One region of the Paraburkholderia sp. XV genome, then DNA from elsewhere that is predicted to be linked to it. Evidence: riboswitches for the same ligand, from Rfam matches in the RefSeq annotation. Region 1 holds a riboswitch; the other holds the start of a gene.
What was found. Region 1 has a riboswitch for cobalamin ahead of cobW (cobalamin biosynthesis protein CobW). Riboswitches for the same ligand answer to the same signal wherever they lie in the genome.
Positions count from the first base shown of each region.

Region 2: another riboswitch for cobalamin. It lies ahead of KFO72_RS27725 (TonB-dependent receptor domain-containing protein); the one in region 1 lies ahead of cobW (cobalamin biosynthesis protein CobW).

Region 1 is NZ_JAGUUD010000023.1:65,184-69,842, forward strand. Features, by position in the region: gene cobN (cobaltochelatase subunit CobN) at 1-84, opposite strand, end outside; gene cobW (cobalamin biosynthesis protein CobW) at 114-1,211, opposite strand; cobalamin riboswitch at 1,403-1,672, opposite strand; gene KFO72_RS14545 (hypothetical protein) at 1,826-2,407, opposite strand; cobalamin riboswitch at 2,692-2,967, shown strand; gene cobA (uroporphyrinogen-III C-methyltransferase) at 3,114-3,851, shown strand; gene KFO72_RS14555 (cobalamin biosynthesis protein) at 3,848-4,267, shown strand; gene cobO (cob(I)yrinic acid a,c-diamide adenosyltransferase) at 4,264-4,659, shown strand, end outside.
Region 2 is NZ_JAGUUD010000072.1:40,480-45,138, reverse strand. Features, by position in the region: gene KFO72_RS27750 (SIMPL domain-containing protein) at 1-202, opposite strand, end outside; gene KFO72_RS27745 (EVE domain-containing protein) at 377-847, opposite strand; RNA gene ssrS (6S RNA) at 985-1,166, opposite strand; gene KFO72_RS27735 (cell division protein ZapA) at 1,231-1,548, opposite strand; gene KFO72_RS27730 (hypothetical protein) at 1,545-1,907, opposite strand; cobalamin riboswitch at 2,129-2,393, shown strand; gene KFO72_RS27725 (TonB-dependent receptor domain-containing protein) at 2,457-4,439, shown strand; gene KFO72_RS27720 (FecCD family ABC transporter permease) at 4,446-4,659, shown strand, end outside.

The DNA.
Region 1 (4,659 bases):
GATATCGGCCGGCTTCTGGTCGATACGGATCACGCCCTTCGTATCGTCGACGAAGCCGCCCGGGACGGTGCGCAGCAGATGCATCGCGGTGCCTTCAGGTGCCTTAAGGTGACTTAAGCCTGTTGCGCCTGAGCGCTCAAGGCTGCGTCGAGCGCGCGTTGCAGCACCGGCTGATCGAGGTCTGCGCCGATCAGCACGAAGCGGCTCAGCGGCGACGCGTCGAGTTCGCCCGCCTGCCAGCGCCGGTCGAAATAGCTGTCGAAGCGCCCGCCCACGCCCTGAATCACGAGACGCATCGCCGCGTCCTGCAACGCGGCAAAGCCTTTCACGCGATAGATCGTGTGGCCTTCGACCACCCGCTGTAACGCCGCGATCATCGCCTCGCGCGAAGGCGCGCGCGCCATGACGACGACGGAGTCGAATTCGTCGTGGTGATGGTCGGCGTGCTCGGGATCGTCGGCGGAACCGTGATGATCGTGGCGCAGATGAATCGTGTCTTCCGAAGCCGATTCGAGCCCGAGCAGCGCATGCAGATCGAGTTGGCCCATGTGCGCGCGCACCACCTTGACCTGCGGCGGAATCTCTTCGCGGATGACGGCTTCGACGCTCGCCTGCTGCGCTTCGTCGAGCAGATCGGTCTTGTTGAGAATCACGAGATCGGCGGCCGACAACTGGTCTTCGAACAGTTCATGCAGTGGCGATTCATGGTCGAGATTCGGATCGGCCTTGCGCAATTGATCGACGGCGACGGGGTCTTCGGCGAATTGACCGCTGGCCACAGCCGGACCGTCCACGACCGTCACGACGGCATCGACGGTGAAGCTGTTCTTGATGGACGGCCAGTTGAAGGCCTGTACGAGCGGCTTCGGCAGCGCGAGGCCCGACGTTTCAATCAGCACGTGATCGATCTGGTCGCGCCGCTCCACCAGTTGCTCCATGACGGGGAAGAACTCTTCCTGCACGGTGCAGCACAGGCAGCCGTTGGCAAGCTCGTATAGCTGGCCTTCCGTTTCGTTGCCGTTTTCATCGCAACCGATGCCACAGCCCTTGAGAATCTCCCCGTCGATGCCCAGCTCGCCGAACTCGTTGACGATCACCGCGATGCGCAGGCCGCCCGCGTGCTGAAGAATGTGACGCATCAACGTCGTTTTGCCGCTGCCGAGAAAGCCCGTGACGATCGTCACCGGAATCTTGCGCATCTGTGTCTGCATGATGGCTCCGTTGCTCGAAACAGGTTCGAGTGACTTCGACGTTGCGCGCCGTCCGGCACGCTTTTGCGAGGTCTTCAGTGATACACGGGGACGAAAACGGCGCCGCATGCGCTCGCGCCAGCCGAACGACCGGACGCGCAAACGCACTGCGACGCATGAGGAACAGTCGACACGGTGCCGCATCCCCGCAGCATGGCGTCGTTTTCTCGGGCCGGTATCCGGGCTGATGAAAGCGCCGCCTCTCCTTCCCGCGCGAGCGTTTTCGCGCAGTGGATTGTCTGCATGGGCCGCTATTGGACGCACATGCAGCGAGGCCGGCTCTGCATCGTCTGCGCGATGCCTTCACCTACCGTTGCGGGGAGCAGCATAGTTTGGCCGGCGGCTGTGCGCACGGCCCGCTATTTCCCGTTTAACTGCGCGCGCAGAGAGCGCACGCGAGCACCAGAGTGCGTGCGAGTTTAGGCCCGGCGGCAGGTAGCGTCAAGGTGAGACGACGACATCAGGGTTGGCCGATGCCGTCGTTCGGTTGCGTGGATCGCAAAAGAGAGGGTCCGCCGGCTGCCGCCCTGCGACAGCCGTGGAGAGGCACGACTCAGTGGAGACTGAGTGTGAAATTAGTGCGCAGTAGCTTGCGGCGTGACTTCGATAGCCGTCGCCGAGACGAAAACCGCGTGGATCGTGTCGCCGACGTGCAGATCCTTGAGGTCGAAATCCGGCGTGACCTTGATGACCTGCGTCTCGTAGACACCGCGCAGTGTGAGCAGGCGTTTCGCCGGGTCGATCTTCTGCACGGTGGACAGCGTTTCGACCTGATGCAGCGAGTCCCGGCCGTCCGAGCCGCGCACCGTCACCTGCGCATCGACACGCTCACGGATGCCCTTGCCGGCGGGGTCGACCTTTTCGGCCTGGACGAGCAGTGCATTCTTGTACAGCACGTCGACCTTGTCGCCTACGCGCAGCTTGTCGAACCCGGGCATCTTGCCGTCCACCAGCATCGTGACCTCAATGCCGTCCTCGCCCTTCAGCGTGACTGCGCGGGCGCCTGCGTCGATGGCGATGATGCGCGCCTTCAGGTGCACGGGCGGCGCCGCTTCCACGAGCTTATCCGCGTCCCGTGCGAGCGAGTCTGCGGCTTGCACTGAGGTCGCCGTGAGCATGGCCGCCAGCAATACCGACGCAATCGCTGTTATTTTCATGTTGATTTTCTCCCTAAAGTTAATCTGCCGGTTCGACGGCAGATGCAGTCAAAAGCGGTGCCCGGCACCGCTAATCCGGATTGGCGTGAAATTTAATTAGGTATCCGATATTTGATACCGGGAAAACGGTCATTCCACTTCCGGTCACTATAAATGACCGCCCTTAGGATTTACTACCGACAACACTTGAAAACAGTTTTCGAACTTCTTGGAACACGGTGGGAATCGTCGTCGGGCGAGCCCGTCGCACGGTCCCGCGCCGCCCGCCCGCAGGGCGTGTGTGCTATCGTATCGGCGCATCTGGTGCCCCGCGCTGGCTCGAAGGCCGGCGGGGTTAAACGGGAAACAGGGAAGCGCCTTCACATCGCGGCCGCAACACGGGCGAACCACGCGAAGCATGAAGCCGCCAAGCCTGTGCTGTCCCCGCAACGGTCACGCGGCGAGCGGAATGAAGCATGTTTCGCGCAGTGCGTTCAAGGCCACTGCCTGCCATCCGCAGGTGGGAAGGCGAACGCGATGAGCCGCCAGCCCGGATACCGGCCAGTTGCAAGGGGGCGAGAATCTCATCGCCATTCGCTGGAACCGCGGGAAACGGATACTAGCGCCCACGCGCGGCACCGGCTCGAGCAGCCGTCGCGCGTCACAAGCAACATCGCATGACCTGTCACATTCAAGCGCCTGCCCGTGCAGCGGCGCCCTCCTCGCCATGAGCCGCGCCTGGCTGATCGGCGCCGGCCCCGGCGACGTCGAACTGCTGACGCTCAAAGCCGCGCGCACGCTCGCGCTGGCCGACGTCGTGCTGGTCGACGATCTCGTCAATCCCGAGGTCCTGCAGTTCGCGCGCGGCGACGCGCAGATCGTCCATGTCGGCAAGCGCGGCGGACAGCAATCCACACCCCAATCCGAAATCGTCGCGACGATGCTCGATCATCTGCGCGCGGGCCGCAGCGTCGCGCGGCTCAAGGGCGGCGACCCATTCGTGTTCGGCCGCGGCGGCGAAGAGCAACAGGCGCTGCAGGCCGCAGGCATTCACGTCGAAATCATCAGCGGAATCACGGCGGGCATCGCCGCGCCCGCTGCCGTCGGCATTCCCGTCACGCATCGCGACCACGCGCAGGGCGTGATCTTCGTCACCGGCCACGGCGCGGGCGAGCATGAGGCGGACTGGCGCGCGCTCGCCGCCACCCACATGACGCTCGTCATCTACATGGGCATGCGGCGGCTCAACGAGATCGTCGACGCGCTGCTGCGCGCCGGCATGCCGCCCGACACGCCCTGCGCCGCCATCGAATCGGCGACGCGCCCCGAGCAACGCCATGTCCGCGCGACGTTGAGCGAGTTCGTGCAGCGCGTCGCGCAGGCGCAGCTCGGTTCACCGTCGATCGTCGTGATCGGCGGCGTCGCGTCGCTCGCGGCGCCCGTCGATGCCATGCTCAAGCCATGAAGGCGCTGATCGCGGGCATCGGTTGCCGGCGCGGCGTATCGGCCGAACAGATCGAAGCCGCCGTGCGCGACGCGCTTGGCGGCACGCTGCCGTTCGCGGCGCTGACAGCGGTTGCTTCCGTCGATACGAAAGCCGGCGAGCCCGGACTCATCGCATTCTGCGCACGGCACGCGCTGCCTTTGCAAACCTTCACGCGCGCGGCCATCGCCGCGCTCGATGCACCGGTCGCCCCATCGCCGCATGTGCGCGCGCATCTCGGCGTCGACGGCGTTTGCGAGCCGTGCGCGCTGCTCGCCGCGCCAGGCGGCGAACTGCTCGTGCGCAAACAGGCGAGCGGCGGCGTGACTGTCGCTATCGCGTGCGCTGCCGCACACCCTCCTTCCACCGACACAACCAGAATCAAGGAACACCGATGAAGACCGATCCCGAATCGCATGCACGCATGACGCAGCGCCGCCGCGAAGGCCACGAAAAGAAGCAGGCGCAGGCCAACGTCGAGAAGGGGCTGCTGATCGTCAACACGGGCACGGGCAAGGGCAAATCGACGGCGGCCTTCGGCATGGCCGTGCGCGTGCTCGGCCACGGCATGAAACTCGGCGTCGTGCAGTTCATCAAGGGCGCGCTGCATACATCCGAGCGCGATTTTCTCGGCGCGCAGGCGAATTGCGATTTCGTCACGATGGGCGACGGCTACACCTGGAACACGCAGGACCGCGAAGCCGACATGGCGACGGCGCGCAAGGGCTGGAACGAGGCACGCCGCATGATCGAAAGCGGCGAATACCAGATGGTGATTCTCGACGAGCTG
Region 2 (4,659 bases), on a different contig from region 1:
CCTGTTCGTAAAACAGCGTGATATCGACAACGTCCTGCGGTATATCGGCGCTCGCCTGCGCGTTCAGCGACAGCACGCCGGCCGGCTGGTACTGCTGCACAGCGGTTTGCGCATTGGCCGCGACGGACGTGAGCGCAAGTGCAACAGGCGCCGCGCACGCGCCGGCCGCGAGCGCCCACACGAGCGCAGATTTTCTGGTCATTCTTCGACTCCTTTGTTGAGCAGGTTGTGCATGCATGCGTCGAGGTCCGCGTCGCCAGACGCAGTGGCGCGGCGCGCGTGGCATGACGCTTGCGAGGCGGTTAGGCGTCTGAAAGGGGCGTCTGGTTCCCGAGTGAATGCTCGAATCTCACGCGAACGCCTGTTCACCACGCATTCATGCAGCGCGCTTTGCAAGCTGCTTCGTGATGAACGCCCATTCCGCCTCCGTGACGGGCGTGATCGACAGACGGTTGCCCTTCGCGAGCACGCGCATGTCGGCAAGCTCGGGATGCTCGCGCAACGCCGCCAGCGCAATCAGCTTGATCTTCTTCTTGAATACGACATCGACGAGCGTCCAGCGCGGCGTTTCCTGCGTCGATTTCTCGTCGTAATAGGGACTCTTCGGATCGAACTGGGTCGGGTCGGGATAGGGCGTCGACGATACTTCCGCGATGCCCGCAATGCCCGGCTCAGGGCAACTGGAGTGGTAGAACAGCACGCCGTCGCCAATCTTCATGACGTCGCGCATGAAGTTGCGCGCCTGATAATTGCGCACGCCCGTCCAGGGCAGCGTGCGTTGCGGGGCATTCGCGAGATCGTCGATGCTCGCTTCGTCCGGTTCGGACTTCATCAGCCAGTAGCGCATGAGTCGGATTGAACGTGAGATAAAAGGAAGGTCTTCGTCGAACTGCTTCAAACGGCTTGCAACGCGGAGCGCGCCAATCTGCACAAAGCGCGCGCCCAAAGAAAAACGGCACCGGACAAAGTCCGATGCCGTTCGTATGGGTCCCCGCCTTAGCCGCTAGGCCGGCATCCTGAACCTGAGGTTCAGAATTGGTCGCAGTTAGCAGCACTTCGGGTACATCAGACAGAGTGACGCGCACACCCGTGCTACAAATTTCCGCAACCGTGCACATAGCATTGGTTCAAGGAATATATGACCTTGGCGAACCAGGCAGGGAAGCTTTAAAACGTTTGCTCTACAACATGAGCCCGACCGCGAAACAATCAAGCCCACCAGAATTTTCTTTACTGCACGCTGCTGTACTGTTGAATCACAGTGCCCAGCTGCTCATTCATCTGGTGCATTGTACGCCGGATTTCTTCGGCGGGAAATGATTCTCCGTGTCGCACGCTGGCTTGCAACCTAAGCAGTTCCGATGCCAGCGACAATGCCGCCATCACCGCTATACGGTCCTGGCCGCGTACGTTGCTGTTGGAGCGGATCTTCGACATCTCGGCGTCGACACGCGCCACCGCTTCGAGCAGCGCCGCTTCCGTTTCCGGCGAGCAGGCGAGACGATAGGGCTGGCCGAGGATCGACACTTCGATCTGCTTCGTGGTCATGCGTTTTCTCCGTGGCGGGTCGCGTCGTTGTTCGCGTCGTGATTGGCCTGCACCTGCTGCTCGGGCGCGAGGAGATCGAGTTGATTGTCGGGCTCATGACCGCGAGCGCGCGGCAGCTTCTCGAGGATGGCGTTCAGACGCACCTGGGCGTCGTCGATCTTCGCGGACAGCGCATCGCGCTCCGCTTGCAATGCGGCGCGTTCTTCGCGGGTCTGTTCGAGTTCTACGCGGGTCGCTTCGCATTCGGCGCGCGCTTGTGCGAGCTGTTCTTCGAGTGCGAGGCGCGCTTCGTTGTAGCGTTGGCTGATCTCGATCAGCCGGCCGATGTTCTGTGACAGTGTTTCGAGTTCGGTGAGCATGTGCTGCGTCCTCTAAAGACATGGCATTCTAGCGCGGAATGTCGCACGCTCGGGCATTTGTCTCGTTTCGAGACGTAACAGTAGCGCTTTAATGCCGCATTATCCAGGTGTGTCGTCGCGATTCACGCATTTTTACCCTTGAAAAAGGGACTCTTTCTAACAGTCCACCCTCGTCGTCCCTGCGCCGTCCCCGCGTTTCTTGACGCGTGTGTGCGCCACTTCTAAACTTGCGGCACTCTGGTGCCCGCGCGCGGTATCGCGCCGCGCGCAGTTAAACGGGAAGCAGGGAGCGAAGTCCGCCCGGACGAGCCAACCTGCGCTGTCCTCGCAACGGTACAACGACCGCAGTTCCTGCAGGTCGACCCATGCACGCGTCGAGCCATCCATGAGAGCCGATGCCGTGCGAAGCGCCACTGCGCATGCTGCGTGGGAAGGCGGGTCGGCCAGTCGTCAGCCCGGATACCGGCCGGAGGCAAGGAGGGTGTTGCTCCTTGTACAGGCATCGGCCCACGAGGAGCGGGCCGCGCACAGGCCCACAGGACTCTTTCGATGCTCACCTCCGTGTTTGTCCACCCGGCGTATCTGCGCCAGGTGTTTCCGCGCCCGCTGTGCCCACACTTCACACGCGCGCCGCTTGCTGCGCTCGCCGTGATCGCCTTCGCTTCAGTCCCGCTCGCCGCAGGCGCGCAGACGGCCGACGAGGCGAACCCATCCGCCACATCCACGGATCGATCGGACAACGGCTCGACCGACATGTCGTCAAAGACGATCCCGGCGACGTTGTCGCCCATCGTGGTGACAGCCGACCGTCGCGCGCAGCGCCTCGCCGACGCGATTCCGCAGACCACGCTGTTCGACGCGCAGGACATCGCGGACAGCAGCGCGCGCGATTTGCCGGGACTGCTGCAGTTCGCGCCCGGCGCGCAGATCGTGCGAAACGGCGGGCCAGGCGCGACGTCGAGTCTCTTTCTGCGTGGCGCGTCGGCGACGCAATCGCTCGTGCTGATCGACGGCGTGCGCGTCGACTCGGTGAGCCAGGGCAACGCGCAGCTCGAACAGATTCCGCTCGACCAGATCGATCACGTCGAAGTGGTCAACGGCAACGTGTCGGCGCTGTACGGATCGGGTGCGATCGGCGGCGTAGTGCAGGTGTTCACGAAGGACGGCGGCAATCATCCGCCGCGTTTTCACTTCGACGTCGAGTACGGCAGCTATCACACGCAACGCCAGGCGGCGGGCGTCGACGGTGCACTCGACAAGGACGGCCGCACGACCTTCAGCGTCACACTCGCGCGCGCGAAGACGGACGGTTTTTCGTCGATCGACCCGGCGCTCGCGCCCGTCAATCCGAACGCAAACGGTTACTTCAACGAGAGCGTGAGCGCGTCGCTGCGCCACAAGCTCAACGACCAGTGGGACATCGGCCTGCGCTATTTTCAGTCGAACGGCAACGACAGCTTCGACAATCCCTTCGGTCTGCCCACCGATCTCAACAATCTGCACAGCAAGGTGCAGACGGCGTCAGCCTTCGCGAACGGCAAGCTCACCGACTGGTGGACCACGCGCTTCGTCGTCGCGACAGGCAACGATCGCAGCAACACGTCGCTCAACGGCGACTACCTATACCGCTACGATTCGGACAACCGGCAGTACACGTGGCAAAACGACTTTACGTTTTCGCGCGATCAAAAGCTTCAACTGGGCTACGAGCATCTCGACCAGACGCTCGACTCGAATCAGTACAGCGCGCCCGCGCGTCACGTGAACTCGGTATTCGCGGGCTACACGGGGCGCTTCGGCAACAGCCAGGTCCAGGCGAACCTGCGGCGCGACCAGTACTCGGATTTCGGCGGAGCCAACAGTTACTATCTGGGCTATGGCTACGACTTCAACGAGCACTGGAAGGTGACTGCAAGCTGGTCCGATGCGTTTCGCGCGCCGAGCTTCAACGATCTGTACTACCCGTACAGCGGCAATCCGCTCATTCAACCGGAGCACAGCCATTCCGTCGAAGCTGCACTACAGTACGCATCCGACGCGCTCGGCCTGCTGAAGCTCACGGCATTCCAGACGCGCTATACGAACCTCATCGACTATGTGCAGACCACGCCGGGCATCTACGTCGCGGAGAACGTGGGACATGCGAAAGTGCAGGGCATCGAAGGATCGTGGCAGGGCCATGTGGGCAAAACCGACGTGCGCGCGGCCGTGACGTTCCAGAATCCCGTCGATGAAGACACGCATACCGACCTGAACCGTCGCGCGCGTCATTTCGCGTCGTTCGCCGCGAACCGCAATCTCGGCAGCTGGCGGGTGGGCGGCGAATGGCTCGTGAGCGGCGAGCGCGACGACGGCGGCACGGTGCTCGGCGGGTATGGCATCGTGAACTTGTCCGCGCGCTATAACATCACGAAGTCATGGTACGTGGCCGCGCAAATCCAGAATCTCTTCGACAAGGACTATGAACTCGCCTACACGTACAACACGCCAAGGCGCGGCGCCTACCTCACGCTCGGCTGGCAGCAGCAATAACGCGCGATGAGCGGACTCGTGCAACGTCAGCCGCAACCCCGACCGGTCCAGCTCGCGCGCGGCATGAGTGCGAAGCGCGCGCTCGCCATCTGGACGGCGCTCGGCATCGCGGCGCTCGTGGTCTTCGTGGCGTCGCTCGCACTCGGCAGCGTGAGCGTCGCGCCGTCGCGCGTGCTCGATGCGTTGCTGCCGTCGCCTGATGCATCGTCCGATCTCGCCA